One region of the Methylotenera sp. L2L1 genome, then DNA from elsewhere that is predicted to be linked to it. Evidence: riboswitches for the same ligand, from Rfam matches in the RefSeq annotation. Region 1 holds a riboswitch; the other holds the start of a gene.

The links. Region 1 has a riboswitch for cyclic di-GMP ahead of FG24_RS04525 (sensor histidine kinase). Riboswitches for the same ligand answer to the same signal wherever they lie in the genome.
Region 2: linked by a shared signal. The riboswitch ahead of FG24_RS06665 (autotransporter domain-containing protein) and the one ahead of FG24_RS04525 (sensor histidine kinase) in region 1 are both predicted to bind cyclic di-GMP.

The regions. Positions count from the first base shown of each region.
Region 1 covers NZ_JQMG01000001.1:959,029-976,107, forward strand. Annotated here, with positions in the region: gene FG24_RS04505 (sensor domain-containing protein) at 622-2,841, shown strand; gene FG24_RS04510 (cysteine hydrolase family protein) at 2,935-3,534, opposite strand; gene ubiM (5-demethoxyubiquinol-8 5-hydroxylase UbiM) at 3,641-4,816, opposite strand; gene FG24_RS04520 (HDOD domain-containing protein) at 4,965-7,289, opposite strand; cyclic di-GMP riboswitch class I at 7,584-7,671, shown strand; gene FG24_RS04525 (sensor histidine kinase) at 7,769-9,388, shown strand; gene FG24_RS04530 (response regulator) at 9,378-9,830, shown strand; gene FG24_RS04535 (putative bifunctional diguanylate cyclase/phosphodiesterase) at 9,849-11,573, shown strand; gene FG24_RS04540 (putative bifunctional diguanylate cyclase/phosphodiesterase) at 11,573-13,618, shown strand; gene FG24_RS04545 (MBL fold metallo-hydrolase) at 13,735-14,508, shown strand; gene FG24_RS04550 (putative bifunctional diguanylate cyclase/phosphodiesterase) at 14,514-16,661, shown strand; gene FG24_RS04555 (DUF3820 family protein) at 16,768-16,986, shown strand.
Region 2 covers NZ_JQMG01000001.1:1,394,226-1,411,304, forward strand. Annotated here, with positions in the region: gene FG24_RS06665 (autotransporter domain-containing protein) at 119-2,146, opposite strand; cyclic di-GMP riboswitch class I at 2,453-2,548, opposite strand; gene FG24_RS06670 (class I SAM-dependent methyltransferase) at 2,859-3,563, opposite strand; gene FG24_RS06675 (hypothetical protein) at 3,735-4,085, opposite strand; gene cptA (phosphoethanolamine transferase CptA) at 4,720-6,411, opposite strand; gene FG24_RS06685 (phosphoethanolamine transferase) at 6,558-8,249, opposite strand; gene FG24_RS06690 (efflux RND transporter permease subunit) at 8,432-11,494, opposite strand; gene FG24_RS06695 (efflux RND transporter periplasmic adaptor subunit) at 11,512-12,729, opposite strand; gene FG24_RS06700 (TolC family protein) at 12,786-14,117, opposite strand; gene FG24_RS06705 (response regulator) at 14,300-14,965, shown strand; gene FG24_RS06710 (ATP-binding protein) at 14,962-16,290, shown strand; gene FG24_RS06715 (SRPBCC family protein) at 16,438-16,959, opposite strand.

The DNA.
Region 1 (17,079 bases):
AAAGAGGTTGTTACGGCGAGGCCGCCCACGTTACGTCTTGTTGTCTAATTGCAGGGTATATCTGCATTGGCAGGCTAAGCAAGACTTTATTTCCAGTGAAAATAATCCACCTATATTTATTCATCAGCCTATGATGAAACCATTGGTGAGGGGGTTAGTCCAAATCAGTAGCTGAAAGGCACTTAACTCAGGCATACCGTACTCAATTAGGGGCAATCAGCTTGATGCTGAACATTTTAGGAGAAACATCATGGCAAAAGGACAGCTACATAAAAATAAAGAGGCGAAAAAACCTAAACAGGATAAAAAAGTAGTCGTGGTATCAAGCTCTACTATCGTACCGAGTAAACCTGCTACGCCAAAAAAATAAGGATGGTAATGCGTTGCCATCTCACTTGTTTTAATTTTATGAAAATCCAGTGTGGCTAATTTAAAGGAGCTTCGGCTCCTTTTGTCTTTTCGTCGTTCAGACTTTTAAGGCATGAGACACTTAAGTATGGCTCTAAATTACCTAAGTTGTTTGATAGGCTGTATTTAGAGAATAAGCATTTTTATCATGAGGTGGAGGATGTCTTTAACTAATTGCTTTTTAACCTTAATAAGTTATGGCACTATTCGCTTATGAAACCTCCATCAACTCCACCGGTATTAGCTAATTCAGAAGCTGTAAAAGCTAAAATTGCCGACAATGTTATCTTGCCTGAAGAGTTATTAAAACTTTCAATTGCCTCTGATCAGATAGCAGGTTCAATGTTATCAAGTTCACTGATTCAAAAAGTTCTAGATTATTTACCATCGATGGTGGGGTATTGGGACAGAGACCTTAAAAACCGTTTTGTGAATAAGGCTTATGAGCTGTGGTTTGGGGTGGACGCCAAGCAAATTGTTGGCAAGTATATTTGGGATCTACTAGGTGAGGAGTTGTATCACCTAAACTTGCCTTACATTCATGGTGCACTTAACGGGGAGTTTCAGGAGTTTGAGAGGATTATCCCTAACGCTGATGGTATTCGTTCGCGTCACTCTTTAGCGCATTACATCCCAGATTTTAGAGATGGTGAGGTGCAAGGTTTTTTTGTACTGGTCACTGATATCAGTGCGATTAAAGAGGCGGAGGCTGTGCTGAGGCAAAGTGAAAAGCGCTTCCGTTCAGTGGTGCAAGATCAAACAGAAGTAATTTCTAGGTTGCGTGCTGATGGCACCTATATTTTTGTGAATGATGTGTATTGTCGCTTTTTTGGTAAAACTGAAGATGAGATGATAGGCTCTACATGGAAACCAGTTGTGTGCCCTGAAGATCTGCAACGCGTGGTTGATGAGTTAGCCATGTTATCACTGGCTAATCCTGTGGTGATGATTGAAAATCGGGTGTTGTCTGCTAGTGGGCAGGTTCATTGGATGCAGTTTAGTAACCGGGGTATTTTTGATGAGCATGGGCAACTCACTGAAATTCAATCGGTTGGTCGTGATATTAGTGACCGTAAGCGTGCTGAAGAAGAAATTCAGAACTTAGCCTATAAAGATTCGTTAACTGGTTTGTCCAATCGCAGGCACTTGCTGGATCGGCTACACATTGCCTTGGCAACCTCTGCGCGCACTATGCAGTATGGTGCTTTGTTATTTCTTGATTTAGATAAGTTTAAAGTCATCAATGACACGCAGGGACATAGCGACGGTGATTTGTTATTGATTGAGGTGGCAAGAAGAATCGTTACTTGTGTGCGAGAGGTAGACACCGTTGCACGTCAAGGCGGCGATGAGTTTGTTGTACTGGTGGAACGATTAGGTACAAGTTTGGAAGAGGCCTCCCGTATGGCGGCAAAAATCGCTGAAACCATACGTATGGCGCTTGCTGAGCCTTATCAAATCAACCACATGAATATACATAGTTCCTCAAGCATTGGCGTTTCGCTTTTTTGCGGGCAGGATAAAAATGTAGAGGAATTAATTAAGCGTGCCGACATGGCAATGTATCAGGCAAAAGATGGTGGTAGAAATAGGATTCGCTTTTTTGACCCGCAGATGCAACAGTTAGTTGAAGTGCGTGCGTTATTAGAGTCAGATTTACATCATGCATTAAAGACTGAGCAATTTGAGTTGCATTATCAATTGCAGGTAGACCACGAAAATCAACCGATTGGTGCAGAGGCCTTAATTCGTTGGGTGCATCCACAGCGCGGTATGGTGTCCCCCGCACATTTTATTCCAGTGGCAGAAGAAAGTGCATTGATTCTCAATATTGGAGAGTGGGTGCTAGATGAGGCTTGCCGGCAGATTGCTGTTTGGAGCACGCATGAGAAAATGCGCCATTTGGTGTTGGCCGTTAATATTAGTGCACAGCAGTTTAAACAATCGCACTTTGTTGAGCAGGTAATTTCGGTGATTCGTAAACATGGTATTGATGCATCACGCCTCAAGTTGGAGCTCACTGAAAGTGTTGCGTTAGATGATATAACCGATGTAATTGCGAAAAAGAATCTATTAAGGCAAGAGGTTGGGGTGACGCTGTCTTTAGATGACTTTGGTACAGGATTTTCTTCACTTTCCTATTTAAAACGGTTGCCGCTGGATCAAATTAAGATTGATCAAAGTTTTGTGCGCGACATCACCACTGATAAAAGTGATGCCGTGATGGTAAAAACCATTATTGATATGGCACAGAACTTTAGCTTGAATGTGATTGCTGAAGGCGTTGAAACTGAGGCACAGTTGTCATTTCTTAAGCAACATCAATGTATGGCATACCAAGGTTATTTGTTTAGCAAGCCATTGCCTATTGAGCAGTTCGATGCCCTTATGCACAGTTATCATTTAGGTGCAGATATTAGCAAGTTGGTGTAATCATGAAGAGCAGAATCATCGCTTACCAAGTGAGCGCTTACTAAGTTGTAGAAATGGTAAGCTGTAGAGATAGTAAGCTAGGCTCTTTTTGATTTAACTCAGTGCGTCCACATTGTCCACAATAGCTGCATATAAATCACGCGTTGAGGCAATTGCCGCTTCATGCACTTCTTGAGCGGACAATACTTTTCCATTAGCTGCTTCTAGCGGGCGTGTAGCCGTCGCACTTGCCACCACTGTGACTGCATAGCCTAGATTAAAACCACCATGTGCCGTTGAGTTGATGCACATGTGTGTCATAAAGCCTGCCAATACAATGTTGTTAATGCCTAGCGTTTTTAAATGTTGATCAAGCGTCGTGTGGATAAACGCGTTGGGATAGTTTTTAACGATAACAGCTTCACCAGCAATAGGGGCAACCTCATCACAGATTGCGCCTATTTCGGCGGTAATGTCGTAAGGCGAGCCCACACCTGCATCGTGCTGAATATGAATGATTGGGATATTGAGCGCTCTTGCGCGTGCTAGTAGTTTGGTTGCTTCGATAATGGCTGGTTCAACATTGGTTAATTGCATTAACCCTTTTCTATAGGTGTTTTGGCAATCAATCATAATCAAGGCTGAAGATGCTAATGGGGCTGCGGAAAGTGCTAACCCCGAAATCTCGCGTAATGTTTTAGACGCTGTCGCCATGCTGTTTCCTTTGCAATTAAATGACTTGGTCATGTTATGTGTACTTATATATAGTCAATTAAACCTGATGCAGGTTCACTTTACAATCCATTAGTTTGATAACGTATTAATTTGCTTCAGTGAGCATATGTGCCACGGCACGTTTAAAAGGAGAGATGCGGTTACCTATACGTAGAGATGCCGCTCTAATTAGGCGTGCAGGTATCGAGTCATTACCATACAGTTTTGCAATGGCATGTGTGGCAATAAACAAAGGGCGTGTTTTGAGGCGATGTTTTCTTTCGTAACGCTTGAGCAGGGCAGTGGCTGCGATATTACTACCACGTGATTTAGCAGTTTTGATTTCGTTGGCAAGTACATCAATGCCAGATAGCCCAAAATTAAACCCATGTGCGGTGACTGGGTGCATGCCCACGGCCGCATCGCCAACTAATGCAAAGCGCTTTGCAACAAGCTGGCTGGCATAGGCGGTTACCAGTGGATAAGCATGCCGAGTGGATGTTAATTGCATTGTGCCCAGCCTGTGCTTAAATCGTATTGCAAGCTCTTCATTAAACGCTATTTCATTCAAGGACATCAGCCGTTGAATATCGGCTGCGGGTAGCGTGATAACAACGGATGAGCGCATGCCATTCATTGGTAATAGCGCTAAGGTTTGGCCGTAGTCGAACCATTCCCATGCCACGTGGTGATGAGGGATGCTATGCTCCATCACACAGACCATCATGGTTTTGCCAAAATCGTGCATGGCGGCGGCGATGCCCATCGTTCGTCTTGTTTCAGAAAAGCGGCTATCTGCAGCCACTAAAAGCTGTGCCTTCACTTTATCACCACTGACAAGGCTGATATATGCGCCATCATTATCTGTGTTGATAGCGGTAATTTCTGACTCGGTGAGAAGCGTAATATCCGGCGATGATTTTACTGCTTCATAAGCAGATTGACGGATAAGATGGTTTGCTACTAAATAGCCTAAGGATTCTTTTTTACTATCACCATGTTCGATATTCATGGCATAAAGCGATGGTCCGTTGAGCACGCGCGCGTCACGCAAGGGTGAAATGGCGTGCCTATCAATGCGCTCCCACAAGCCAAGTGATTCCATCAATTGGGCTGAGTGGTGTGTGAGTGCAATTTCGCGGCCATCAAAGGCTGGGTTTGCCAACATCGTTTCTGGCTGGCGCTCAAGTATCGCGATGCGTAATCCGCATCCAGCAACAGCCTGCGCGAAGCATAATCCAGCAGGCCCCGCCCCGACAATCGCAATATCGAAGTTCATCATAGCGCTACCATGAGAGATTGGTGTGAGACATGGTGCTTATGATTGCGGTAAATGCCGAAGCTGGCATTGACTCAGGTCAATTAGCCATGGTTTTAGGGCAGATTGGTAGCGATTACATTATGTTAACGTAATGTGCTGGCGCCTAGGGTTAGCCTTTTTGCTTGATGGCGAGCACCGACTGATTACGCAAGGTGCGCAATAAGGAAAGCTGTCTAGCTGAAACCTGCATGCTATTGGGCTGCTCCATATCGGCGTAAAACATGCCTAATGCTTTGTTGTTGACCATAATCGGTAGCAGTAAAAAGCTTTGTGATGAAGCTGTTTGCCTATACCACTGAGGAATTTTAGCCGTCACGTTATCTGCCGCAATATCCTCTAACATTAAGTCCGCCCCTTTGCTAATGGCAAGGTGGAATACGTCTGGTGCAAAATCTAAACTAAACTTAAATTTCTTGAGTGCGGCATCAATGTCATAACCAAAACCAAAACGCGCTGCCATTTGATTGTTTTTGACATCTCTTATAAATAGTAGTGTGCGGTTAAAACCCATGCCACGATGCATGGTTTCTAGCACCATCTGCATGATGTCGTTGAGTTGGTGCTCTTCAATCAGGGTGTTGGTGACTTCTTGAATACCTTCTGTGAGGATAGACTCGGAATCAAGTTTTGCTGTTTCGCTGTTTTTTCCATCTGGTTGTTCAAGGCTAATGCCTAACGATGCTAGTTCAGTCTCTTCAGCCGATTTGTGTGGCACTTCTGTTCTAGCGCCAATCCAAGCGTTAACCCGTGTCATCAACATGCTTTGCGAGGTATTGATGCCGACTATTCTGGCGCGTGCCGCAAGCTCATCTAAAGCACTTTCCATCGATTTACGTAGCTGCTGCTCTGAAACGCTAAGCGCACTTTCGTAACGTGTTGCTAGTTGTTTGAGCGCTTTGGATTTGTCAGCGACATTACCGTTACTGGCAATTGTGCATAACTCATTGGCAAGGTTAACCGTTAGCGACAAGCTCTCTAGCTCGCCATTGGGTTTGATGACTCTATCCCCAGTTAATTTACGCATACCGGCAATTAAGCGTGGTGGAAAGTTCCAGCTCTTGGCGACGCCTATCCCCAGCTCGTTGTAGGTCATGCCTAGTACTTTCACCGAGGCTTTGTCCTCGCTATCACCCTGCGTAACTAGACGCGAAACCTGCTGGCTTTCTTCAAAGAAGTAAAAGCTGGCGAGCAGCTTGCCTAAATTGCGGAACATAGAGCAAATAATGGCTTCTTCTGCATTTTTAACATGGCTGGAGGGGGCTAATTGTGCCGCTAAAATCCCCGCAAAGAATGACGCCAACACATCGTCTTTCAGCTGTGATGCCTGTGCTTTATTTTGCAAGAAATCAAGCAATATCAACGACATTGCCACATTACGTACCGTTTCAAAGCCTAAAATCACCACGGCTTTGGAAATGGTATTGATATGGCCGCCAAATTGACCATACGTGACGGTGTTCACCAGTTTTAATAGTTTGTTAGTCAGTGCAAAGTCATTCAAAATGCTTTGAGCTAATGCATTGTTACTGGCGGAGTCGTCGTCTGCCAGTCGGTTGATTTCGCTAATCGTGTGTGACAACGCCGGAAAATCACTTTTGCTACGCATGCGGCGCAGTAAAAAATCCATGGTGCTGTGCGCATCCACGGGCTTATGCTCACCTTGCACTGGGCTTAAGTAATCTTGTAGCGCCTGCTTCATGGCGTTAGCATCGGCGTATCGGTCCTCGGGCGCTTTACTGGTTGCTTTAAGAATAATGCTTTCTAGCGCCTCATCAAGATGTATCTGTATGCTTTGAGGGGTAACGCTCGCTTTTGGGAGAGTCGTCGATTTCTTTGTTTTTTCTATGAATGGTAAGCCTGTGACTATCTCGTGCAACATCACCCCTAATGCAAAAATATCTGCAGAGACCGTGGCTTTATCACCAGAAATTAGCTCAGGTGCAGTGTAGGGCGTAACTGATTGTACGTGGTGGTTAGCTGCAAGATTCGTCATGCCGATACCCATCATCATGGGCAGCTGATTTTCTGTCATCATCAAGTTGTCTGGATGCAGGCCTAAAGGCAACACGCCTTGGGTGTGTGCGTAGCTCACACCTTCAAGCACGTCGACAATCATTTGTACGGCTTGTGTGGCAGCTATTGGTTGGGATGATTTTAATTGCTGCGACAAAGTGATGCCGTTAACAAATGCATAGACCAGATAAGATACGCCGTCATGCTCACCTGCATCCAGCAAGGTGACAATGTTATTATGTTGTAATTTACTGACGATGCGTACCTGTTTTAACAACGCATCTAAGTGCTGGCCATGATGCGGCAGTAGCTTAATCATCACCTCGCGACCCATGTGTGGATCAAGGGCTAAATAGACAGCATTTTGTTCGCTTTCATTAAGCTTTCGTAGCATTTCAAAGCGGTCTATTTTATTAACCATAGATTATTCCTAGCGAACCGTGACAGCATTTGTTTATTGATACTTGATTGGCTGTTGGTCAGCCATCATTGGGCACAACATCATTTGCTACAAGTTGCTTAGTCAAAAGCTACTTGGTGCCGTCCCAATTATTTTGATGCTTACATCATATCACTAGGTGCAATGGACCGCGTTAACAGAGTGGTCTTGTATTTTTGTCAGTGATGAATGCATAAACCATAGTGTTTGTAGGGCATTCACTAGAATGGGTGGTTGACTGATTTTGTAAATGTGCTGATACTCATGCGACATTGCATTTGAAAAAGGCAAACTCAGCTGAAAAGCGAGGGCGCAAAATCACCGGTCTAAGGGGCGTAAGTTCTAAGATAGCGGGAGTACCAGATGAGCGGATTTCCCGCATCTCTATACATAACTCCCATGCTATCTCCAGCGCTCCTTAGTGATTCAGGAATGAGATTAGTACTTTTGTGGGAGATAACATGTTATTGCACCAGCCTACCGTTGATGCTTTGATCGACAGCATGACCCCGAGCGCCGATGAGGTTCAGTCGCGTAAGGATGTCCTTGAGTTCGGCGAGCGAGACTCTCAGTTACTTAAAGAACTGGGGCCTTTACTTGCACCACTTGAAAATGCCTTTGCTGACATGTTATCCCAGCATCTGGATGCCTATCCGGAAATGGCTACTAGCCTTAGTAATCCTGAGCAACTGTCACTGCTCAAACAAAAACAACGAGAATATTTTAAGCAGGTCTTTACTGGAGACTACGGCGCTGACTATATCAAAAGCCGTCTGCAGGTTGGCGTTACCTATCAGCAAATAGGGCTAGAGCCACGCTGGTATCTCGGCGCGTATAGTAAATACTTGTCTTGGGTGCTCCCAGAAGTGATGCGTTTGGTAGATAACGATGCTGAACGCTTTTTAGCGTATTCAAAAGCGATTACTAAAATCGCCATGTTCGATTCCGAACTTTCTCTATCGGCTTATTTCCATGCTGACCATGAAATGTTGCGCCTGCTCGCGCAAGTGTTTGAAAGTAATTTAGAAGCAGTGATTATTGCCGACGTGAAAGGCCATATACTTCACGTCAATAAATCGGTAGCTAAGATTACGGGCTATGCCTCAGAAGCACTGATTGGTACGCCGATGCAAGACCTGCTGACAGAGTTGGAGCCAACGCTATATCAAGATCTTTGGACGACAGTCATTGCTGGCGGCCAATGGCAAGGCGAAATCTGGTTAAAGAATAAACAGGGTGATGATTATCTGGCATGGATGAATATCAATGCCGTTAAAGAGGCTACTGGCAAAGTAACGCAAGTTATTGCTGAGTTCTCGGATATTACTGCCTTTAAGCAGACACAAGAGGCGTTGGCAGAGCGTACGGAAGAGCTTGCTAACTCCAATCGTGAGCTAGAGCAGTTTGCATATGTCGCATCGCATGACTTACAAGAGCCACTGCGCATGGTCGCTAGCTATACGCAATTGTTGGCCAGGCGCTATAAAGACAAGCTGGATCAGGATGCGAACGAATTTATTGGCTATGCTGTAGATGGCGCTACACGGATGCAGGCGCTGATTATTGATTTACTCACTATGTCTCGTATTGGCACGCACGGTAAGCGGATGGAGCTTTGTGAAACGTCAGTTGCGTTAGAGCGCGCTGAGTCTAATTTACGGTTGGCGATAGAGGAGTCAGGCGCTGTCGTGACCCGTGACCCTATGCCTAGGTTAGAGGCAGACGTTTCGCAACTCACGCAATTATTCCAGAATTTAATTGGCAACGGTATCAAGTTTCGTGGAGATACCTCACCAGTCATCCATGTAGGTGCCGAGAAAAAAGACGGCGAGTGGTTATTTTCGGTGCGCGATAACGGCATCGGCATCGCGCCAGATTTCTTTGAACGTATTTTTATTATCTTTCAGCGCTTACATGGTAAGCATGAATATCCGGGCACGGGTATTGGTTTATCGGTATGCAAGAAGATTGTTGAGCGTCACGGCGGTAAGATTTGGATAGAATCCGAAGTTGGCAAGGGTGCAGTTTTTTATTTTACCTTACCTATACATTATGGGGAAAGGAAACATCATGGAGAGTGAAGTGAGCAGGCAGGTTGAGTTTTTATTAGCCGAGGACAACCCCGGCGACGTTAGATTAACGCAGGAAGCATTACGTGAAAGTAAGATAAGCAATAACCTTAACGTGGTTAAAGATGGCGTAGAGGCGCTAGCATTTTTACGTAAAGAAGGGCAATACGCCAATGCGCCAACCCCTGATGTAGTGTTGCTAGACCTAAACTTACCCAAAAAAGACGGGCGTGAGGTATTGGCTGAGATTAAATCAGACCCATTGCTTAAACGCATTCCAGTGGTCATCGTTACTTCTTCGGAAGCTGAAAAAGATATCCTGCGCACTTACGATTTACATGCAAACTGCTACGTGAGCAAGCCTGTAGATTTAGACCAGTTTATCAAGGTGATTCAAGCTATTGAAAGCTTCTGGCTCACCATCGTTAAATTACCATCGGACGTTAAAGACTAACTGCGTTATGGGGGCTCTATGAGTAGCACTTCACTGACCATTTTACTGGTTGAAGATAATCTGGGTGATATTCGCCTAGTACGCGAACTATTGGCGGCTGACCAAAGTGAAAGCTTCACTTTGGTCACTGCTGATCGTCAAGAAACTGCACTGGCGATTTTGGATAGTCAGGATATTACCGCGATATTACTTGATTTAGAGTTGCCAGATGGCAGTGGCCTGAATACGCTCCTGAAAATACATGCTAACGCGCCTGGCATACCGATTGTTGTGCTGAGCAGTACTGCCGATGAGAGTCTTGCAGTAAGGTCGGTGCAGCAGGGTGCTCAGGATTTTCTGGTGAAGGGTTATGTTGATGCACACCAACTGACGCGTTCTTTGCGTTATGCGATTGAGCGTAAGCGCACGGAAGAGCGGCTAAATCACCTTGCACATCATGATAGCTTGACGGGCTTATCTAACCGCAAGCATTTTTACGATACCCTTAAAAATTCAATTGCCTTAGCACGCAGACATGAAACCAAGCTGGCCTTGCTCTTGCTGGATCTTAATGGATTTAAGTCCATTAACGACACCTTGGGTCACTATGTGGGTGATTTGCTGTTACAGGGCGTTGCTCAGCGCTTGCGTGAATGTATGCGCGAAACGGATTGCGTCGCCAGAATTGGTGGTGACGAGTTCACCATGATATTGACCGATATACAGGATGAAGAGGATGCCGCTGCTGCCACCAGTAAGGTTATTGAGTCTATTGGACGCCCCTTCCTGATTGATGGGCGTACATTGGATATTGGGGTGAGTATCGGTATTGGTATTTATCCTACAGATGCCGATAATCTGGAATCTTTAGTGCGTAATGCCGATGTGGCAATGTATCAGGCTAAAGCAGAGATCGGTATGCAAAATACTTACCGTTTCTTTTCGGTCAATATGAATGATAGGGCCACTGAAGACCGTGTGTTGCTCAGTGAGCTGTCGACTGCGATGGCGCAAGGCGAGTTCGTGATTAATTACCAACCGCAAGTAGATGTAAAAACTGGCCATATTAATGGGATGGAGTCATTGTTGCGTTGGCAACATCCGACACGTGGGTTATTGTTACCGGCGGCGTTTATGAATGTGTTGGAAAGCTCATCGCTCATTCTAGAGGTTGGTTTGTGGATATTGCGCAGCGTATGCGCACAAGGCCAAGCGTGGCGTGAGTCTTCTGATGCGCCTCTAGTGTTGTCGGTCAATCTATCTCCACGCCAGTTGCTACAGGATGATTTTGCAGAGCAGGTGTCTGCGGTGTTGAGTGAGACAGGTTTACCGCCGCATTGTTTGGAGCTTGATATCTCTGAACATGCGTTATGGGAAGACGAAGAGGCTGCTTTTAAACAAGTGACTAAGCTTAATCATTTAGGCGTGAGGTTGGCGCTTGATAATTTTGGTAATGGCCGCGCTTCATTTTATTACCTACGTAAGTTTCCTTTCCACGCCATTAAGCTGGATCGTAGGCTTACCCAAGCAGCTTCTGCCTCTACCGATGGTGCCGATATGGCGCGTGCGGTGATTCAAGTGGCACATGTGTTCCGTATGAAAGGCTTGGCGGGTGGGGTGGAGACGGCAGCACAACTCGATACTTTGCGTAATCTTGCTTATGATGATGCGCAGGGCTATCTGTATTGCCATCCATTGCCTTCCGATGCGGCAACCGCATTGTTAGAGCGTGGGCAGCATCTTGGCCCAGTGGCGGCAGTATAATGAAGATATTGCTGGTAGAAGATAATCAAGGTGATGCACGGCTCCTAGAGATTATGTTACATGACGTGCTGACAGCATGCACGCTCACGCATGCCGATACTTTAGGAAAAGCGATATCGCATGCATGCTTAATGCAGTTCGATATTATTTTGCTTGATTTGTCACTACCAGACTCGCAAGGTAGCGGTACCTTCTGGCGTTTGCATGAAGTCGTGTCGGATGTGCCTATTGTGGTCATGACCGGTCATGATGATGAAGTGCTGGCGACAGAGTTAGCACAGGCGGGCGCACAAGACTACTTGGTGAAAGGTAGTGTAGATGGGCGCTGGTTATTACGCGTGATGCGTTATGCCATTGAACGTAAGCGTGCAGAGCTGCAATTGCGTCAGAGCGAAGCTAAAGTCCGTGCTCTGTACGAAGCCGTACCGGATTTACTCTTGTTTCTCGATTTAGAGGGTCGCTTTTTAGAGTGTAAACCCGCTAAAGATTTTCAAACGCACATTGAGCCTGAGCATTTTCTGGGCAAAACCATCCATGAAGCCTTGCCCGAGAGTGTTGCTGATCAGGCCATGCTCTGCTTGGAAAAGGCCGTTGTTGGTAAAGGTATTGCGTCTTTTGAATATCAGATGGCTTTACCGCAAGGGGTTACTAATTACGAGTCCCGTTTTATTAGAGCCAGTGACGAGCAGGTATTGTGCATTGTGCGCGATATCAGTGAGAGCAAGCGTACACAGCAGCAACTGCATTTCCTTGCACACTATGACACGCTAACGGGTTTACCAAACCGATTGTTGTTCAATGAAAGCCTGCATCAAGCACAAACGCACGCTAATCGTACGAGTGATACGATTGCAGTGATGTTTATCGATCTGGATCGTTTTAAGAATATCAACGATACACTGGGGCACGGTATTGGCGATAAATTATTGCAGCAGGTCGGTAATCGCATTGCACTTTGCATCCGTGAGTCTGACACGGTGGCGAGAATGGGCGGCGATGAGTTTGCGGTCATTCTGGTGAATGTGCGAGAAGAGCGTGATGCTGCAGTCGTGGCAGAAAAGATTATCGATGCGTTGCGTTCGCCGTTTGTGGTTGGTGACCATGAGGTGTTTGTAGGAGCGAGTATTGGCATTACGCTGTATCGTCCTGGCCATGATGATAGAGATGTGTTGTTAGAAAAAGCCGATGTGGCGATGTACCACGCGAAGGATCGTGGCCGTAATAACTTCCAGTTTTATTCTTCAGAGATGGATGCGGTTGCTTATGAGCGTTTGGTGATGGAGAATCACTTGCGCCATGCCTTGGATCGAAATGAATTCATTTTATATTATCAGCCGCAAATCGCAGTAGAAGGCGGCCGTGTCACTGCCGTTGAAACCTTGTTGCGCTGGCAGCATCCAGAACGTGGTTTAGTTGCGCCAGGCGAGTTTATTTCACTGCTGGAGGAAAGCGGTTTAATCGTGCCTGTCGGTAAGTGGGTATTAAAGACATCGTGTGAACAAGGACGTGTATGGTATGACGCAGGCACGCCCGTGCGTGTGGCTGTGAATCTTTCTGTGCGCCAGTTTAAGCATCCGGGTCTGGTTGCGGATGTTGCGGAGATTTTGGCACAAAGTGGGTTGCCGCCAGAACTGCTGGAGTTGGAGTTAACTGAAAGTATGTTTATGGAAAGCGCGGCTGGAGATGTTAATAAACTTATGCAGCTTAAAGCCTTGGGCGTATCTCTCGCAATTGATGACTTTGGTAGTGGCGCATCGTCTCTTGCTTACCTTAAAGATTTCCCAGTAGATACGCTTAAGATATGCCAATCTTTTGTGCTTAACCTGCCTCATAACAACGATGACAGTGCCATTGCCAGTGCGGTACTTGGTTTAGCACAAGCGATGAACTTTACCAGTGTGGCAGAAGGTGTTGAGAATGCACAGCAGGCTGATTTCTTGCGAGAGCGGCGTTGCGATTATTTTCAAGGTTTCCTCTTTAGTAAGCCTTTACCGGTAGAAGAGTTGGATCTGTTGTTAAACGGCGGCAAACTACAAGGCAGCTAACTACAAGGTGTTGATGTCGTTATAAGGGATATTGCGCCTTAGGCGTAAATCCACTATGATGCTTCGCCCTAAAAACCACTATTTAAAAATGGTCTTTATTATATTATGGAGAGTGTATGCGCAATATTAAATTGTTCGAATCTGAGTCTCATAAGTTTATTTTGCTGAATGAGAGTGAGCCGGGAGAAGAGGACGGTATTCGATCTAATCAATATTTGATTGTGAATAACGGTGCTGGCGCATTGCTTGATCCAGGTGGTTTTGGTGTGATGCCGCGCGTGCTGGCTGAAATGTTGCGCTATCTTTCTCCGGATAAAATTCTAGGGATTTTTCTTTCGCATCAAGACCCAGATATCGTCGGTGGTATTTCAACTTGGTTAGAATTGATTAAAGCGCCGGTTTATATCTCTAGAATATGGATGCGTTTTTTACCGCACTATGGTCTAAAGGATATGTCGCAATTTGTCGGTGTACCAGACGAAGGCATGGATTGCGAAGTTGCCCCAGGCTTCATGCTCAAGATTATTCCAGCACATTTTCTACATTCTGAAGGGCAGATTAACGTCTATGACCCGGTCTCAAAAATACTATTCACGGGTGATATTGGCGCGGCAATGCTTCCTATGGAGAAAGATGATGCCTATGTGGATGATTTCAAAAGTCATTTGCCCTACATCGCCAGTTTCCACCAACGTTATATGTGTTCCAATAAAGCGATTTTATGCTGGCTAGATAACATTGCAGATTTGGATATCGAGATGATTGCGCCGCAGCATGGCCCAATTTATCGCGGTGCAGCGGTGGGCGAGTTTTTAGCGTGGCTACGGGACTTGCAATGCGGTATTGACCTCATGCAGCGTGGTGGTAGTTTTGGCCCTAAGTTTGAGTAATGCATATGCAAACTAATCATTTAGAAAATATGCGCATGCGCGTGACCGATAGACTTGCCGCGCTGATGGAAAGCCAGACACGGAGTAAGATTTTTAGCGGTGGCGTGGTAGAGCTGATTCGGAGCGTGCATCAAGAGGTAGTTGCAGAGCTGCAATCAACAGCAGCCAATACAGATAACTCACTTACGGCACTGGCGATTGATAATGCCATCCAAATGTGTAGTCGCTTGGATCAAAGCCTAGACATTCTGTTTCAAGAGCGTAACCGGCAATGGCATCGTAATGGCAATTATGTGCAATCGCTGATGGGGGAGTTTAATGAGACTTTAACAGGTCTTGCTTCTACGCTAATTGAAAAAGACCTACTTGAGCGTCAGAGCCGGGTATTAGAGCGCATTATCTTGTCACATGAGCATGTTGCGCAGTGGAAAGAGTTCGTGCAGGAAATATTGGCGGATTTTCATGCGATTTTTCCGTTCAATTTCTTCTACATTGCATTTGCTGAGGAGCATGATCTATCGATTTATCTTTATTACCTTGGCAATCATACTGAAGAGGCCAAGCGAAACGCACGGGAAATGTTATCTAAGCAGATGATCGCCAATCTGAATTTGCCTGATAACGCGCCACTCAATATAGAAGAGTTTATCGTCAGGGGTAATGGCACGACCGATAATGTTGATGCAGTCCGCATGATAACAGTGGCGGTGCCTGAGCATACCCCTAAGCTGGCGGGGCTATTGGGGGTGGCGTATGTTTCTACTGGCGAATTGAGCCCGCAAGAAGAAAGCGTGGTGCGTTCTATTCTATCTGTGATGGTGATGGTGGTTGGCTCCAGTAAGTTGCTGTCACGCACGCTTTCTGAGTTGGAATACTATGCCATGCATGACCCATTGACTGGCATCTATAATCGACGCCAATTCAATAATATGCTGGAATATGAAATTGGGCGTTCAGAGCGGCATCACCATGAGTTTTCTCTGCTACAGCTTGATTTAGATGACTTTAAAGACATTAATGATTCTTACGGGCATCAAACCGGTGATGATGCATTATGTGGCGTAGCGGAAGTGCTACGTGAGCATATTCGTAAAGGAGATCTGGCCGCTAGAATTGGTGGCGATGAGTTTGCGGTGATCTTGATGGAAACTGGTAGAGAGGGCGCTACTACCGTCGCCAATATGCTAGGTAAGTCTTTACGTGAACGTGTATTTACCGCGCCAGATGGTAAACATTTTCATTTGACCGTCTCTATCGGTATCGCTACTTATCCTATCGATGCACAGAATGAGGCAGATCTGCAGGTAGGTGCCGATGCTGCCATGTATCGTGCCAAAGATATTGGTAAAGATAGTGCCTGCACCTTAGATGCGCTAGATGGGCAAGTCGAGATTGGACGGCATACGCGTGATAATGCAGAGAAATTACGTGAAGCGTTACAGCAGGATCGAATCATTCCGTACTATCACAGTATTGTAGATTGTAGAACCGGTGAGCTGTTTGCCTGTGAAACCTTGGCTAGGCTATCTGAGCCTAATGGCAATATCGTTTCAGCTGGCATGTTTATCGAGACGATTGAAAAATATGGGATGGGACGTGACCTTGACCGCATGATTATCAGTAAGGCGTTTAAGGCCAAGCGTGAGCTCATGATGTCCAATGCATCAAGCACTAAAATGTTTCTTAACATCTCCGCACAAGAAATACAGGGGCGTGGGATTCTTGCCTATGCTGAAGAGCTGTGCCAAACCCTAGAAATTCCACCGTCATGTGTCGTGTTTGAGATACTGGAGCGCGATGCGATTGGCGACATGACTAATATGCGTAAATTTTTAAGTAATTTGCGTGAAAAGGGCTTTGCTTTTGCTTTGGATGATTTTGGTAGCGGCTATAACTCTTTTCACTATTTGCGTGAATTACGTTTTGAATACGTAAAAATTGATGGGGCTTTTGTGCGTAATATTCTCAACTCAAAGATAGATTACGCACTAGTCCATAACCTATCTAGGCTATGCCAAGACATTGGTATTTATACGGTGGCGGAATTTGTTGAAAATCAGGCAATCCTAGATGCACTTAAAGACATGGGCATTAACTATGCACAGGGGTTTCATATTGCATTGCCAACAGCCAATATGCCCCAACATCAATAGGGTTAGCTAGGTACCAAACCTATTAAGCTAACCTACTTAAGGTAAGTGATGACTTTATCACAGCATGAACGAAGCGTTAAAGTTGTGATAAAGTCGACCTGCCATGATGAACCCAGAAGACTTACAACGATTAGTGACATTAGCCATGCCTTATGGAAAATATAAGGGACGGCTAATTGCCGATTTGCCTGGCAATTATTTAAACTGGTTTGCACGAGAAGGTTTCCCCTCTGGTGATTTAGGACGTTTATTACAATTAATGCAGGAAATAGACCATAATGGGTTATCACAGTTGCTTGACCCGTTAAGGAAAGCAAGCCATTAAGGAAACATAGTGCGGCAAAATTAATTGTGCGCAACCTTCGTAAATCATGAAAAAAACTTACAGCGTTAAATTTAGGTTTAGAAATTATCGCTT
Region 2 (17,079 bases), 440 kb from region 1:
AATAAATGACAGGCAGCTTTGTCCCCCTGTTATGCCGAAGGCGTGTTAAACGCGAAATTAAGACTAGCTTTCCGTAATATTAATGTCTTTAGAGCACTGGCATCAGGATTAAATTGGTCTAGAACAGCATTTTCCAACTCAATGCAGCAGTCAAATCAGCATCCTGGCCAGCACTTGCAACAAAGCTACTCATGCTGATTAGATTAGCTGGGTTGACTCTATAATCAATCTCAGCACCGAGACGCGCCCAGTTCTTTTGAACTTGATTACCATCTTGACGGAAACCTATACCCACGCCAAGGGCATTAATGTTGCCTTGTATAGTGGCCACTTTATCATCAAAACGATGGGCAATTTCAGCATGCCCCAGCAGGGTTACTTGCTCGCTCAAAAGATACTTACCGGTCAATCCAATACGTAACTCTTTAGCTGTATGGTTTTGGTCTTGGAAATTTGCCGGAGCAGACCCACCAATCTCTCTATACCCATCCACCTCAGTTTTCATAAGGGAGTAAGCAATACGCGGACTGAAAGAGACCTCTCCCAAAGAGAACGCATCTTGCCAATCTATTCTGGCTCTCAGGCTATAACCCGTGATATCCGTTTCACCTTTGGATCGAACTGTACCTGCGATGGCATAGCCACGTGATAGGTTGGCATCCCACTCACCATAAACACCTAATACAGAAGCGAGTAGGGTTGTGTTTGGAATATACCAATTGACCTCAGCTACACCATATTGTCCATTGATACGACTTTTACCGTTGTTCGCTAAATCAAGATTGGAGAAGTTGCTACCCACACCAAAACCTATCATCACACCCTGATTAGAGAATTTGTGACAGGCACCCACTTCAGCAGTACCGACTGTCCCATTGGCTTGACGCCAAAGACGACTGAGATCACCGCTTACCCAACCACAACTCTGACCATTCTGTAGAGCGATCTCGGACAATGTCCTGTGATGCGCACCATTCAGTGTGAGCGAGGTAAGACCTTCCATCTGGTTACTAACGGCGTGCGTTTGCGCCATGCTGTTTGCCAAATCTGTCAGGCCGATGATGCCGTTGCCACCGCCCGTCAAATCAGGTTCGACACGTGCAATAAAAGCCTCCCTGCCATTTACAGATTGCCCATAACCGACCACAGTGTGACCATCACCACTTATGCCACGGGCTTCAGTCAACTTTGTAAATCCTACGGCGCTGACACCTGCATCTGCTAACCAGTCCTGCACTCGAATCATGCCGCCAGTCTGTGTCCAGCGGAACGCTTCCTGACCACTGGCACTAACCCCATAACCGACAACCACCGAACCATCGCTATTGACCGCATTTGCCTGACTAAGAAAACTACCCCCTGCCAGATCGCCCAGCCCCACCATGCCACCGGCCTGTGTCCAGCGAAAGGCTTCTCGACCAGCGGCACTATTCCCGAAGCCCACTACTACAGAGCCATCGCTATTGACCGCTTTCGCCTCACTAGAGAAACTACCCCCTGCTAGGTCTCCCAGCCCCACCATGCCACCGGCCTGTGTCCAGCGGAAAGCTTCGAAACCACTCGCGCTATTTCCTAAGCCAACCACTACCGAACCATCGCTATTGACCGCATTCGCCTGACTATAAGTACTTCCACCTGCTATGTCCCCCAGCCCCACCATGCCGCCGGCCTGTGTCCAGCGGAAGGCTTCTCGACCAGTGACAGTATTCCCGTAGCCCACCACTACCGAACCATCGCTACTAACCCCATATGCCTGACTAGAGAATGCTCCTCCTGCCAGATCTCCAAGCCCCACCATACCGCCGGCCTGTGTCCAGCGGAAGGCTTCGGTACCACTGGTACCATTCCCATAGCCTACCACCACTGAACCATCACTACTCACAGCATTTGCCTGACTCTGGAAGTAACTGCCAGCCAGATCTCCAAGCCCCACCATGCCACCGGCCTGTGTCCAGCGGAAAGCTTGAAAGGTAATACCACTGTATCCCACCACTACGGAACCATCGCTACTGATCGCATTTGCCTCACTATAGAAAGTTCCTCCCGCCAACTCACCCAAGCCACTGAAAGTGTCCGCGGCATAGGCTGCTGGAGAGATGAGTGGTATTGCAGAGAGCAGAGCGAGCAGGATTGGCCTGATACTCATGCCTATTGGCCTTTGGGATTTGTAATACTTAGTATTCTTAAGAAGAGAAGTTCTATTACGGGATGGTTGCACAATTTTTTTATTCGTCATTATTGAAGCTTTTTTGATGTTATTTGATTGCTTTAGTGTTTCTAATATATAACCCAACTTAAAAATTGAAATTATTAATTTAGAAAGATCGTAAAAGAATTTCCCTACTTACGTAAATGGGGGGCAGAGAAATAACGAAAGAAGTTTAAGAATCGCAGAGTTCCGCGACAGAAAGACGCACCTCTGGACTGATACCTAGTTTACATAGGTATGAAGATTGGCGATCTCGCTGTCATAGAGCAATATTTAAATTATTCCTTAGACCGGTAACTTTGCGTCCCCGCTTTTCAGTCGGGTATACCTTTTATATTAAATTCAGTCTACTCTCTTTGAAATCGGAGTCAATAAATCCAAACTAATAAAATTAACAACAATCAAAGTGTCATGTCCTATAAAGGCAGGTTTCTTCTTGCCGCCTCCCATAGCTTTAGTTTAATGCATAGACTGGCAGCTTTGTCCCGCTAATATGCCATAGTCGTGTTAATCCGCAAAGCAGACGGTCAATTATAGAAGCCAACTGGACTTCACCCGTTTTCTAGAGATCGCTCAGAAAAGCTCAGTCGAGCAAAAAGCTTACCAATTTTATTGGCATAATTTTCGTTGGTTAAAAATAGCTAAATATTTACTGCTTAGTAAATATAACGATATGCTGTAAAGGCAAACTATGAATAGTTGTCTGCCATTTGAGCGGATGGATGGTGAGTTCTTTAATAATTTGTGCCTCGCTCATTTTATGTGTTTCTTTAATCTTGACTTTGTCGTCCTCAGCACGATACTCCACCAAAATGAGCTGGGCTTGAGGCTTTAGCGCTTTTAACAGGCTTTGAATAGTTTCAAATGGATATTCGAGTTCGTGATATACATCGACCATAATGGCCATATCAAGAGAGTTTTCTGCTAATTTAACATCGTCAACTTGAGATAAAACGGGTTGAATATTATTGTGTTTTTTAGCAAGTGCCTTAATCTTACCCATCATTTCTGGCTGTACATCAACGGCGTAAATAACGCCATTTGCACCTACTTTTTCAGACAAACGGCGCGACAAATAGCCAGTACCTGCCCCAATATCAGCGATTACCATGCTTTTTTTTAACTGGAGTTGTTGAATCAGTACATCTGTGCGCTCTTCTTTTTCTCGACTTTCACGCTCCAACCAACCTGCACCCTGGTAACCCATTACATGCGCAATTTCGCGCCCCATAAATACTTTACCAGTGCCTTCTGCTGTCTGTGGAAACTGTTTGTAACGATTGCTTTCTGCAAAAGTAGTATTAGCCTGCAATAGGATTAAAAGACAAGCCAGTAAAATAAGTAGCTTATACATATGAATATTAAATTGCTTTCAAAAATATTGAGTTTAAGAATAAGGAAAAATGCATACAATATCTGCTGAATCCCGCAAACCTGTCACTCAGCTGATACACATTAGTATCCTCAGTTTACAGAAAACCTAATAGCATCTACATATGTGCAATTTATTTAATTTTTATAAAACTTACGGATCCTCTGCCCAATGAAACTTATGCATCACCCTATGTACTAATGGCGCAAGGATAAGTCCAGCAACGACTATAAATATCAAGCCAGCATAAAGTGCATACAGCCCTGCAAAAAGTTTACCTCCATCAGTATTAGGCGCATCTACCGGTCCCATTCCACCCAAAAGCATCGCTGAATTCAAAAATGCACTGCGCCAAGAAAGTTGTTCAAAATACTGATAACCAGCCATTCCAATTACAATTGAAACCAGAAGAATTAAAACTGCAACTGCAACTGCGACATGTCGCAGGACTCTAATAATGAATCTATCAGGAGGTATTGGTGGGTGTAGTATCGGCTCGTACATGAATAAATTCCACTTGTAAGCACAAAGTCAAATTTAGTCTAACATGAAAATATATTAAGATTCATTTGTGATTTGCACCAAACACATTGGAGATGGTGTATTAAACGATGATGAGTATGTTTTACTGCTGTTAGAGATAGAATAATTGAACTAACATTAAGATGCCGATGCATTAGCATAGAAATGCTTTTGTTATGAATAGCAAAACTTCATTGAACGACTAAAATGATGTGTTTTTGAAGTAGACGTGTCAAAGCTATATTACTGGTTTTGTCCTGCATTTACACTGAATCCGCTAAGCAGACTGACAGTTGCAATTTCAATTCCACTTCATCGGTGTCAGAATAGTTTGTCTGGCGTAATGCGAAACCCAAAAGATAGCCACTGGTTATCATTTACACCGTTGAGTTGTCTTCCCAAGGTGGCACCTACTTGGAAGAAGTTGGGTATAACAGACATCCTTAAACCAGCTTGAGCGAATGGGCTTGATTGATGGTCTCCATATGCTTCTAAGACACCTGTAAATCTCTGAGTAGCCCTGAACTCAAACCACATAGCGCACATTGAAAATACATTTTTTACTGATATTTATAGAAAATATTAAATATTATTAAACATACGAAATCTACGAAGCTTATTTTGTTTCAGTTTTCAGCATCTTTAGGCCAGCATTACCATTAGGGTCGCCAATTAGTATTGGAGATTGTTTAAATGCTGAATTTACGATACTTTTTTTAATAACGAGATCATCAAAACTTAAACCTGCAACGTCAAACCAAGTATGAATGAAATTTGAAAGACTATAGGGCATATTTAGGTTTATATTTAAATTCACATTTGAACTTTGCTGCCATGCTGGTGATGCCCACATTATTAAAGGTGTGGCATACATCGAAAGTGTAGGTTTTCCTTCATTTCGTCCAAGAAAGTCATGCGGTGGCGTGTCATATACATCCTCACCATGATCGGAGAGGTAAGCCATAAAACTTCGCTCTTGTTTAGCTTCCATCATTTTTTTAATAGAAGTGACAATATAATCGTTGTAAAAAACGGCGTTGTCGTATGAGTTAATGACATCTATTTTTTTCTGATTAAGCTCTTTATTTAATCCTTCAGAAGAGTTGAATTTAGCAAAATCGTCTGGGTAGCGATATTTATATTTCATATGCGTACCTAAGAGATGTACAACAATAAATTTCTTATGGGCACTATCATTTAGAGATTTTTGTAAAGGCTCTAAAACATTTTCATCGTATTGTCTTGAATTCTGTGCGCTTGAATTGTTCATATAAAATTGAACATCCATTTGCTTAGAAAAGTTCGTCAACATCGTATTGCGCTTTGTTATAGTTTGCTGGTTGGTTATCCAAAACGTTTTATAGCCAGCTTGATTCATAATGTTCATTAATGTTGGCTTAGTGAGATACAAGTCTGGATTTTCCTGGTCAGCAAAAGTGAGAATTTGCTCTAAAGACTCAATCGTCGATGGCCGAGACGAAAATGCGTTTTTAAATACTGATAGTTCATTTTTCATCGCATCTAACCTAGGTGTGGTTGGACGCTTATATCCATATAAACTCATATGTTGACGGTTGGTAGACTCGCCAATTACCAATACCATCGTGCTATTAAGGTCTCCGTATTTATCCTTAAGATTTTTAACTGGAGGTAAGCTTTTATTCTTCTCAAGCATAGCCTCCATCGTCGCTAATTGTTCACGATAATGTAGATATCCGATAATTAACTGCCATGGTTGAGCAGGTTGTAAACTCTTTTCAATTTTATAAACTACATCACTCCATTGTGCCTTTTTAATCACATAATTCTTTAAAACTGGTATACCAAACAAAAATATTAAAATGAATAGACTAATGAATAGCGCGCGGTTAAAAGGGATAAATGTTGGCTTAACTTGACGCCAAAGTAAAAAACTAACGATTGTATGAACAACAAATACTGGCAACATCCACCATTTGAAATACTGAGCGATGAACTCATAAGATTCAGCTGGATTTGATTCAAAAATAATGAAAATTACACTTTGAGAGAATTCTTGTTGATAGATGCAAAAGTAGCCTAGACTAACTAACGATGTAAACCAAAGAATAATACCAATTACACTTGATATTAATTTGGTCTTATTGGGAATCAGTAATGCTGGAATCACCCATAACAAGCTCATATAAATTGCCTGCCTTAGTCCAACAAAAATCGTTGAATCTGTCACTTGTAGCAGAATATGTGTAATGCCTGAAAAATAGAAAAAGAAAAAATAAAGAGTCAGGAATGCTTGCCAATTGGCATTTAGATGAATTTTTTTGATCATTATTATGTTTGGGACTACTTTAGTATTGTTATAAAAATTTAGGCTTTTGCGTTGTCAAATCTTCTTTAAATTCCCACATGCCTTTAAAGATACAAATATTTGAATTAATAGTGTTGGTAGCGGAGTTTTGTCGTCATTAATCTTTACTAATTTAACTTCTCATTAGAATTTAAATCGGACAATGCATAGGTTTGTAAATTTTTGTTTCTAGCAAGAATGCCGCTCTTACTCTCGCAGATCTTGGAGTCGAGTTCAAAGCCTACAAGCAAAGTACAAAACAAATCGTCATGACTAAGTGCGATATCTTTGTAGGGTCTAATCTCATTTAAGTTGTAGTCAAAATTCTTGCCGGCCCATGCGATGACAGGTACATGTTTTTGCTCTCTTGGAGCGATCATATAAGGTGCCGCATGAAGATAAACACCATGCTCACCTAAAGACTCTCCATGGTCAGCCACATATAACATTGCCACTTCATAATTCTCGTCATATTTCTTTAGAAAATTAATGACTTCAGATAAGAAGTAATCTGTATATAGGATGGCATTGTCATACGCATTATCGATTTCTATTTGAGAACAATCTCTTAATTCTCCGGTTTGACAAGCAGGTTTAAAACGTTCAAATTCTTTTGGATATCTACGATAATACTCAGGACCATGATTGCCCATTTGGTGCAACACAATCATCATATCTTTGCCTTTATTTTTTTCGATATAGGCATCTAATCCTTTTAGCATTCCTACATCCCTGCATTCGCCTTTGCAAACGGTATTGCGTGTGGGTGATTTAAAGTCTTCGTATTTGATTCGTGTTGCCACGCCTTTTGAGTCTGAATTATTGTCTCTCCATAAAATTTCAATGCCATTTTTTTGTAAAACATCGAGTGCATTCTCTTGCTCTAGTGCTTTTTCTTTATCATATTTTTCACGACCCAATGATGAAAACATACATGGCACAGAAACATTAGTTGACGTGCCACATGAAGTAACGTTAGTAAAACTAACGATATCTTGTTTAGACAACTCAGGGTTAGTTTCACGCTGATAGCCGTTTAATGAAAACCTATCTGCACGAGCCGTTTCACCTACTACCATAATGATTAATTCATTTTTACTGGTAGATGGATCTAATAAAACAGCATCTGCAGCCGTCTTAGATAATATTGATTGATGGGCAGTAATGTTAGATTGCTGGTTAATGTATTTAATGGCCGAATATACTGAATAGGTAGGGTTTGAATAAAACCTTACGATTCTGTGCTCACGGATGAATGATGTGTAATCTGGTGTAAACGGTATCACTAGTAACACAAGTGCCAACAGTAATAACAATAATGAGCGTAACCTAGATTTTAATTCGATTTTAAGACTGCGAGGTTCCGGGCAATATTTGAGTATTAACCAAGCGGGAATAACACCAAAAAAGAATGTTCTCAATATTAAGGTGGAGGTGATTAAACTTGAAAACTCGCTTTTGTTTGTTTGTACGACATTGTCAATCATGACGGTATCAATAATGACACCTAAATGATCCATGTAATAGGCAGATTGAGATGTAATTAACAGAAAGCCAGCAAGAATCCAGCGTGTCCACTTACCATGACTGATTACTAAGAAAAAAATTGCTGTCAATGACGTGAAAAACAAGGCAAGGGAAATGAGAAATGGCAAGTTTCCGAAAGTGAGTGGATAGATATTTAAAATGCCATGGAACAGTGAAAAATTTCCTGTCACCATTATCAAAATGACAACTAAAAATATAGCAGCGGTCTGGGAGTTAACCATATCCCTTCTATTTGCTAGGCTTCCATATTTATTTAATAACTTAGATTGCATGTTTCCTCTAAAGCCTTTTATGAACATCTTTAACACCAAAAGCAACTTACATGCCTACTATCTATCTACATGATTTTAATAATTAAAATATTTTATTTAGCATTAGTACTGCAATATTTGCAGGGATGTAAATTATTACTAGTTTTAAATCATGCAAATTTTGCAGTTTTAATTCACAAAATTCAGGTTTTGATTTTTCCAAACTTTAAGAAAATACTCGGTAATAAAATAAGGTTAAGTAATGTTGAAGTAAGCAATCCAGTCACCACCACCACTGCTAACGGATATTCAATTTCATAGCCAGAAATCGGCCCTTTAAAAATGATAGGAAGTAAAGCAAGCGAGGTGGCAAGTGCCGTCATTAGTATTGGAACTAAACGCTCTTGTGAGCCACGCTTAACAACGTCCAATCCAAACTGATAGCCCTCACTTGCAATTAAGTGCCTGTAGTGGCTAATTAACAAAATACCGTTTCTGGATGCAATGCCTAATACAGCAATAAATCCGACCATAGAGCCAAGAGAAATAATTCCGCCAGATAAAAACACCCCAATAACACCACCCATGAGTGCAAACGGTAATGACGCCAAAAAGATAAGCGTATGTTGATGAGATTTGAAATCTATATACACTATCAAGATAATTGCAAATATCATCAATAATGTGAGGCCAAGCAGTTTCTGAGTGGCTGCTTTCTGGGCACTATACTCACCTAAAAACTGTGGGTAATACCCAGCAGGTAAAGTCATTGCAGATACTTTGCTTTCGACTTCCGATGCCACAGATCCTAAGTCACGATTTTTGGCATTTGCAACAATATCGATTCGTCTTGATACTGCCTCGCGTTTTATCTCATTAGGCATACCAATAAAGTAAACATCTGCTACATCCTTTATTCTCAGCTGTGGCCCAAATGCCGAATCTATTGGTAACTCTTGTATTGCACGTAAGTCTGATTTACTTTCAGGAGCACCGATGACCACTACATCTACTTTTTGCTGTGCTTCATATACTTCACCAACCTTTGTACCTTTCAGTACCATGCTTGTCACTTTACGAATGTCATTGGTGTTGATGCCGTAATGTTTTGCAGCGTCTTTTTTTAGGCGAATCTCAATTTGAGGGATTAGTACTTGTGGCTCTACTTTTAAATCCGCAATACCATCCACAGTTTGCATGGTTTGTTTAATGAGTTCTGCATGCTCGCGCAACACAGCTAAATCTGGACCAAATAAACGCACTACTATGCTAGAGCTTGTGCCAGAGAGTACCTCTTTGCTACGTTCTTTTAAGTAGGTTTGCACATCGGTAAAAATACCTGAGTAGCCATGCATGGTTTTTTGAATGGCAGAGACTGTTTCTTCGTAATTTATATCAGGATCTATGCTCACCCATAGCTCAGTAAAATTAGGCCCAACTACCTCATCAGCCACTTCTGCACGACCGATATGTGCTCCAAAGTTTCTTACCCCTGGAATCGCTAGTAAGTCATGACTTGCCAACATACTGATTTTTTTCATTTGTTGAATTGATGCACCTGGACGCTCAAGAAAGTGCATCAAAAAATCCGTCTCTTTAAATTCTGGTAAAAATTCTGAACCTAAATAAAATGAGCCTACACCTGTCGCAGTAAATGCAATCGCCGCTGCTACAAAAATCTTTTTGGGTCTAGCTAAAATGGTGTCTAGTAACCTAGAGTATTTACTCTGTAACCAGTTGACGATAGCAATATCGTCTTCTTCATGTTCTACATCTAACAACATAAAAGATATCGCAGGTGTTACAACAAGTGCAACAATCAAAGAAGCCAAGATGGCTAACAAATAAGCCATGGCTAGAGGTTGAAAGAAAGCACCTGCAATACCGTCTAAAAAGAATACTGGCAGGAAAACCACCATCACAATCATGGTGGCATAGACCACTGCACTCCGGACTTCTAACGACGCATTTACGATGACGTTAAGTTTCGATTTTGGAACGTCTAATAGTTGGTTTAATTTCAATCGCCGTATGATGTTTTCTACATCAATAATTGCATCATCCACGACTTCGCCCAATGCGATCACTAGACCCGCAATAACCATGGTATTCATACCGACATTAAGTGCAGTAAGCACTAATACAGCGCTAAGTAATGAAAGAGGAATCGCACATATACTAATCAATGCTGCACGTTTGTTGCGCAAAAATACCATGAGAATGAGCGCAACCAAAAGCGCACCAAGCACTAATGCATTTTGCAAGTTATCAATCGCACGCTCAATAAATGTGGCTGGCCTAAATATGGTGGAATCAATCTCTAACTCTTTAATCGCAGGTTTGAGTTCTGCAAGGGCTGCCTCAACACTCTTAGTGACCTGAATCGTATTAGCGTTGGGGTGCTTTTCTACAATCAGTAACAAACCATCTCCGTGGTTGATGACAGCATCACCAATGGCCGGCGGTTCTCCAATCTCAATATCCGCAATATCTCCTAAACGAATAGGTGCTCCGTTTTTAAAGTCCACAACTGTATTTGCTAACTCTTCAGGCTTGGTAGTTAAGTTTTTATAACGTACAGCAATCCGTTGATTGGGTGAATCAACAAATCCACCAGACTCAATACTTGCTGCATCGCTAGAAGCTAGCATGACTTGTTGTAGGGTGATGCCAGAAGCACGTAACCGATCTGGGTCTATCACAATCTGTAACTGCTTATCGCGTTGTCCCCAAACCGCAACGTTTGCCACCCCAGGTATAGACATTAGGCGTGGACGTATTGTCCACATGGTCAATGTGCTGATATCCATTTGGGAGAGTGTTTTGGAAGAAACACCAACTTTAAGTACACGTGATAACGATGACAATGGAGGCATCATCACTGGAGGCTTAGCGACAACTGGCAAGCGGCCAGCCACTAAACCTAGGCGCTCTTGCACATACTGCCTTGCTTGAAAAAGATCAGTTACTTCCTCAAACAACAGAACAACTGAAGATAACCCTAACACTGACTTTGAACGTAAGGTTTTAAGTTGAGGTGTACCATTAAGCGCCTGCTCAAGAGGCATGCTAATCAGGTGCTCAGTCTCCTCTGTAGAAAGTCCTGGTGCTTCTGTTTGGATTTCAACCTTAATAGGTGCAAATTCAGGAAATACATCCAGGGGCGCCTGCTTGATGGTATTGAAACCAAATAATATGAGCGTAAACGAGATGATCATGACGACCATGCGGCCTTTTACAGCAGAATAAATGATTTTTTTTAACATATAGTGACCTATGTGGTTTAGTGAGCGAAGCCAGTTTCAACGCCGAATAGCTCTAATGCGCCATTCACTACAACCATTGAACCTTCAGGAGGCCCTTCACTAATAATTGCTTGATGACCACTTACATAATCTAAAAATATTCTTTTACGCTCATATGTATATTTAGACTTATGTGTGTAAACCCAACTTCCTCCATAAATATCAAATACAACTGCTGACCATGGAAGTGTTAAAGCATGAGTGGATTGGTTCAGTGTATTAAGCGTGACACTTACACGCTGCATAGGACGTAACGCTAAGTGGTCATTTTGTATGGCGTAATAGAGATGCGTGGTGCTCGTAAGTGGATCGGCTGTAGGCGGCGCATTAATGGGTTTTGCCACAAGACTGGAAATGCTGGGACTGGTTGAAGATGGCTGGATTTTGGCATCAGCCTGTTGATCTATGCTGTCTAAATCACCCGTTGGAATTGGCACGCGCACCCATAATGAATTGAGCGCTGAAATCTCCATAATGGGGTTACCAGCAGACACCAGTTGATCGCTCACTGCAAATATATTACTGACGATGCCTGCTTGAGGTGATTTGATCTCAATTGGTTTAACCGTACCTAGATTGACAATTTGATATAGCGCATTTCTTTTGACATGTGCCGCTTCTAAGTTCCTAAGTGCAATTTCATGTGCCGCATTGGCTTCATCGACACTACGTTGACTTCCAACTAAGTCTTGTAACAATTTCTTTGCACGATTTAGCGCGATTTCTGTTGCATTCACTTGCGACTTTGCAACTTTTACAAAGCTTTCAGCATCAGCAAGTGCACTCACCAAATTAGCACGCGCATCTGCGCTAATTATCGGTTGAATACGATAGAGTAATTGTCCCGATTGTATTTGCGCACCTGGTTTTAAGGGTGTTTTATCAACAGACATTAACTTACCAGAGATAGGTGCTGAAACGCTTACTATGCTGCCAGGAGGCGCCACAATTTCGCTGCCATATGTTTTATTTGCAACTAGTTGTTCACGCTTTATCATTGCTGTTTCTATGCCAAGTTTGCGATATGCATCATCGTTGAGATAGACAGTATTTAATGAACTCTCTGGTACAACAGTCTGTGCAGGTTGATGTTGCGCTTTAACCTCTTTACTAGGGCCTTCTATGAACATGATAGAACCTAATAAAATAGTGATTGAGACTAAAGCTATCGCAATCCACATTTTTTTCTGTGTCATGGTCAACATCAATAGAAATTGTTTTACATTCAGCATGTTCATTTGTCTTTTATCCATTATTTAGCAACAGTTATATTGCTGCTGTTTCGCATTAATTCCGCATACTTAGCAATGAGGTCTGCCTTTAGTTTTACTTTTCTCATTTGTGTATCTATAAATTGACGATTTGCCTCAAGCGTTTGCAAGTAAGCAATATCTCCTTTTTGATAAGCCTGCTCTGTGAGTTGAATCATTTGCTTCATGGAAGGTATGAGTGAGTCTTGCAAGACATTCCAGTCATGGCAAGATTGTCGATATTGAAGATGAGCGGTTCTTATTTCTAAAACAGCTTGTTGCTTCAGTGACTCTAGATTCAATTCTGCTTTTTCCAGATCGGCTTCTGCTCTGCTGATAGCGCCTTGATTCTGATTAACAATAGGAATTGTGGAGCGGATTGCTGGGCCTAGCGTGTGTCCAGTCACCTGACCACTAGTGGCATCGGCAGTACCAGTAAACCTCAACCAACTAAGCTTTGATAATTTAGCCTTCTCTTTTGTAGCATTGATTGAATATTGCGCAGCCAGAACATCTGGGCGATGAGTTAAAGATTGTGCGAGTAAGCTGTCAACATCATTTATATGGCAAGCAGGGGTAAGATTAGGTGACAACACTACATATGGATATTTTTGTCCAATACCCAGCAAATAGAGAAGACCTTGCATCTTAATGTTTACATCATATTGCGCAAGTTCCAAGTCACGTTTTGCAATAGCCGCATCATTTTGGGCAAGTAAAATATCTTTACCATTGATATCGCCAGCTTCAAGACGCTTCCGTGATAGTGTGTAAATAGTATTGCGTAAATGGTAGGATACTTCCGTTACCTTCAATTGCTCTTGTGCTAACACTGCTTGTGCATAAGCAATCCGTACATCTTTAATAAGATTGAGCCCCGACTGTGTTAGGCGATAGGCTACAGCATCGGCTTCATGCTTCATTGTGCGTAATCTAATTGGCCTTAACCAAAGCGCCTCGATTGGTAGATCAATCGCATAACGGTAAGGTTTATTTGCTACACCAAATGCAAAGAGTAACTCAGGGTTTGGAAGTAAGCCTGCATTTACTAAATCAGCCTTTGCAAGCTTTAGGTCAATTAGCAAAGACTTAAATGCTGCATTATTATTTAGTGCATATATTACTGCTTCTGATTCACTCAGTATCGTGCTCTCTTTTAGCTTAATTTCTATCTGCTGAACAACATCAGCTTTGTTACTAGATAGTTGCTGATCATAAGCAACCACATTTTGAATGATACTTGCTCTATCTGCCGTATCGGGTATAGATTGACAACCACTACTGAACATAAGAATGGATAGAATAATCAAGTAGCAATAGATTTTATTTATCAAGCCTGAAGGCATAATTAGTCACATACTGAAGAAAAGTTGTGAGTACTGTAATGACTTAAACTTAATGGAAACTTAACAGTTGAATCCAATCTTTTAAGTTTCCATTAAGAAATACGTGGCAACATGAATTCATGTAATTGGAGGCTAAGTAGCTTTTGCCAATTAGAATTAAGGAATAGATTGTGCGGATATTACTAATTGAAGATGATGAAATGATTGGCCAAAGCCTTCAAAAGGCCTTGAAGAGCCATGCCGTAAACTGGGTAAAAGAAACTTTTGCTGGTGAGCACACTTTAAACCTTGAGACATATGACTTGATTTTGTTAGATCTTGGCCTACCCAAGCGATCAGGACTTGAATACTTGATTCAATTACGTGAGAAAGGTATGTCAACACCTGTGTTAATTATTACTGCACGCGATAGCATTGAAGACCGTGTGAAAGGTCTAGATTGCGGTGCAGATGATTATCTGCTTAAGCCATTTGCTATAGAGGAGTTGGAGGCAAGGATTCGTGTGCTAACTAGACGAAAGCAGGATCGCACTGACCCTATCATTAGTTACGGTGATGCAAGTTTAAACCCAGCCACTTTTACATTGAGTTATCAAGGTAAAACTGAAAGGCTGTCAGTCAAAGCATTTAATATTATGCAAACGCTACTAGAAAACCCTGGTGTGATTTACTCCAGAGGTCAATTAGAGGAGAAAATATATGGTTGGAATGAAGAAGTTGAAAGCAACGCTGTAGAAGTTCACATTCATACCATCAGGCGAAAGTTTGGTGCGAACATTATTCTCAACGTGAGAGGTGTTGGTTATACCTTTCCGAAAGCGAGAGCCAATATATGAATCATTCTATTAAACGATTTTTGCTAATTTACATCACGCTAGCGATCTTACTGATATATTGCCTAATCAGTTTAGCTTCATATTGGGTAAGTAAAGAAGAGTTAGATGAACTATATGATGCAAACCTGGAACAGGTAGGTAGCGCAATTGCGGCTCAACACCTTGCGATTCATGATGTGACACATCTGTACAGTAATACTCAAGTGGGAAAAGGCTCAACAATACAAGGTGAGGAAGAGTTTTACGTGCGCGTGTTGGCTAAAGATGGAACGGTACTCTATGTGTCGCATCCCGATATTAAAGTGCCACTTCCCTCAACATTAGGCTTTTCCACACAAAAATATCTGAATAAACAATGGCGATTTTTTGCAATTAAGGTTAATCAAGAAACCATCCAAGTGGCACAGTCTCTTCGATTAAGAAAAAATACAATTAAAGAGACTGCTATTAGTTTAATGGCTTCTCAGTTGTTGTTTATTCCATTTTTAGTGCTATTGATATTTTTAGCAATCAGAAAAGCGCTTTCCCCACTATCTATATTGTCATATGAAATTCAACACCGGCATAGCACCGATCTGAAACCTTTTCCAGATCATCAGTTGCCAGTTGAAATTAAGCCTTTAGTACAATCCCTTAACATTTTTATGGGGAAATTGTCTGACATGGTGGGAGTGCTGAAAAGATTTACATCAGATGCAGCGCATGAGTTGAGAACACCAATCACAGCACTTAAATTACAACTTTCTTTGCTTGAACAAGCTAAAACAAAGGATGAACAAGAACTAGCAATTCAGAGTTTAAAAATAGGTGTTGGTAGGACGGAGCAGCTAATTAGTCAACTATTAACTTTGGCGCGTATTGAGCCAAATAATCGATTAAGAGAAATTCAGCGGCTCAATCTACTTCAGTTAGTCAAAGAGTCCATCGAAGAGTTATTACCCTTAGCTCATCAAAAGGGTATTGACTTGGGATTAACAAATGGAGAGGTTGCCATGATAGATGGAGTTCAACACGAAATTAAAGTACTAATTAACAATATTCTAGATAATGCAATTCGCTACACACCTAATTACGGGAGTGTGAATATTTCTTTGTCTAACGATACTGAACACGCTGTTTTAGAAGTTAATGATACTGGTCCAGGTATTTCAAATGATGATTTTGAACGAGTGTTTGAAAGGTTTTACAGAGGGGAAAACAAAGATACTTGCGGATCAGGCTTGGGCCTTTCTATTGTGAGAGAAATTGCCTTACAGCATGGTGCAATAATTAAGTTGTCTAACCTAAATCATGGCTTATCATTTAAAGTTACTTTTGTTAGATAAATAGATTATCTTAATGACAGCTTTGTTCCGCTTAGATGTCATGAGTTAAACTATGAAGGACGAAAATTGGGAGCAGGTAAGACTGAATATTTTAAGATCAATAAAGGCGAGCTCTCGCCTAATATTGATCTTAATAGTTTTCAACTATTACTCTGAAATTTTCTTTAAGTTATCTAGTCCGCCACGATAAACGCTAGTGATAACTTTGACTGCCGTAGCATCATCTTGACCTTCAGCTGGAGTCGCAGATGTATCCTTGCGCTTGAATGTGCCATCCCAAACTACTATTGATTTATTTTTGCCTACTTGCTTGACCGTCACTGATGAAACATAGCTTGTTACAGGAAGAACACCTTCAATAATTGAGTATTTGAAAGTTTTGGCTTTAGCATTGTATTTAAGTAACTTCTCTTTAATTGTTCCACCATCTTGAAGTGTTAATAGCCGTTCTGCCCCAACTTTATTGTTCTCACCTGTCACAATTTCCGTGGTTTTAACAGCAGGATGCCAAGCCCCTAAATCATTAAAATTACTTACTTTCTCCCAAACTTTTGCAGAAGGGGCGTCAATACTTACTTCTTCATGAACTTTGAGATTTTTTGCTTCATCAGCAAATACATTGAATGTTGTGCTAATGAGCATTGATGCAAGCAATAAACTAAATTTCATATGATATCTCCTAAAGTAATTAAATAAATACCCACAGGTATACTAACCAGTATACTACTAAGTATACAGAACTGTATAAAATTTAATTGAGGCTAAATATATTTAGAATATTAGAGAGAA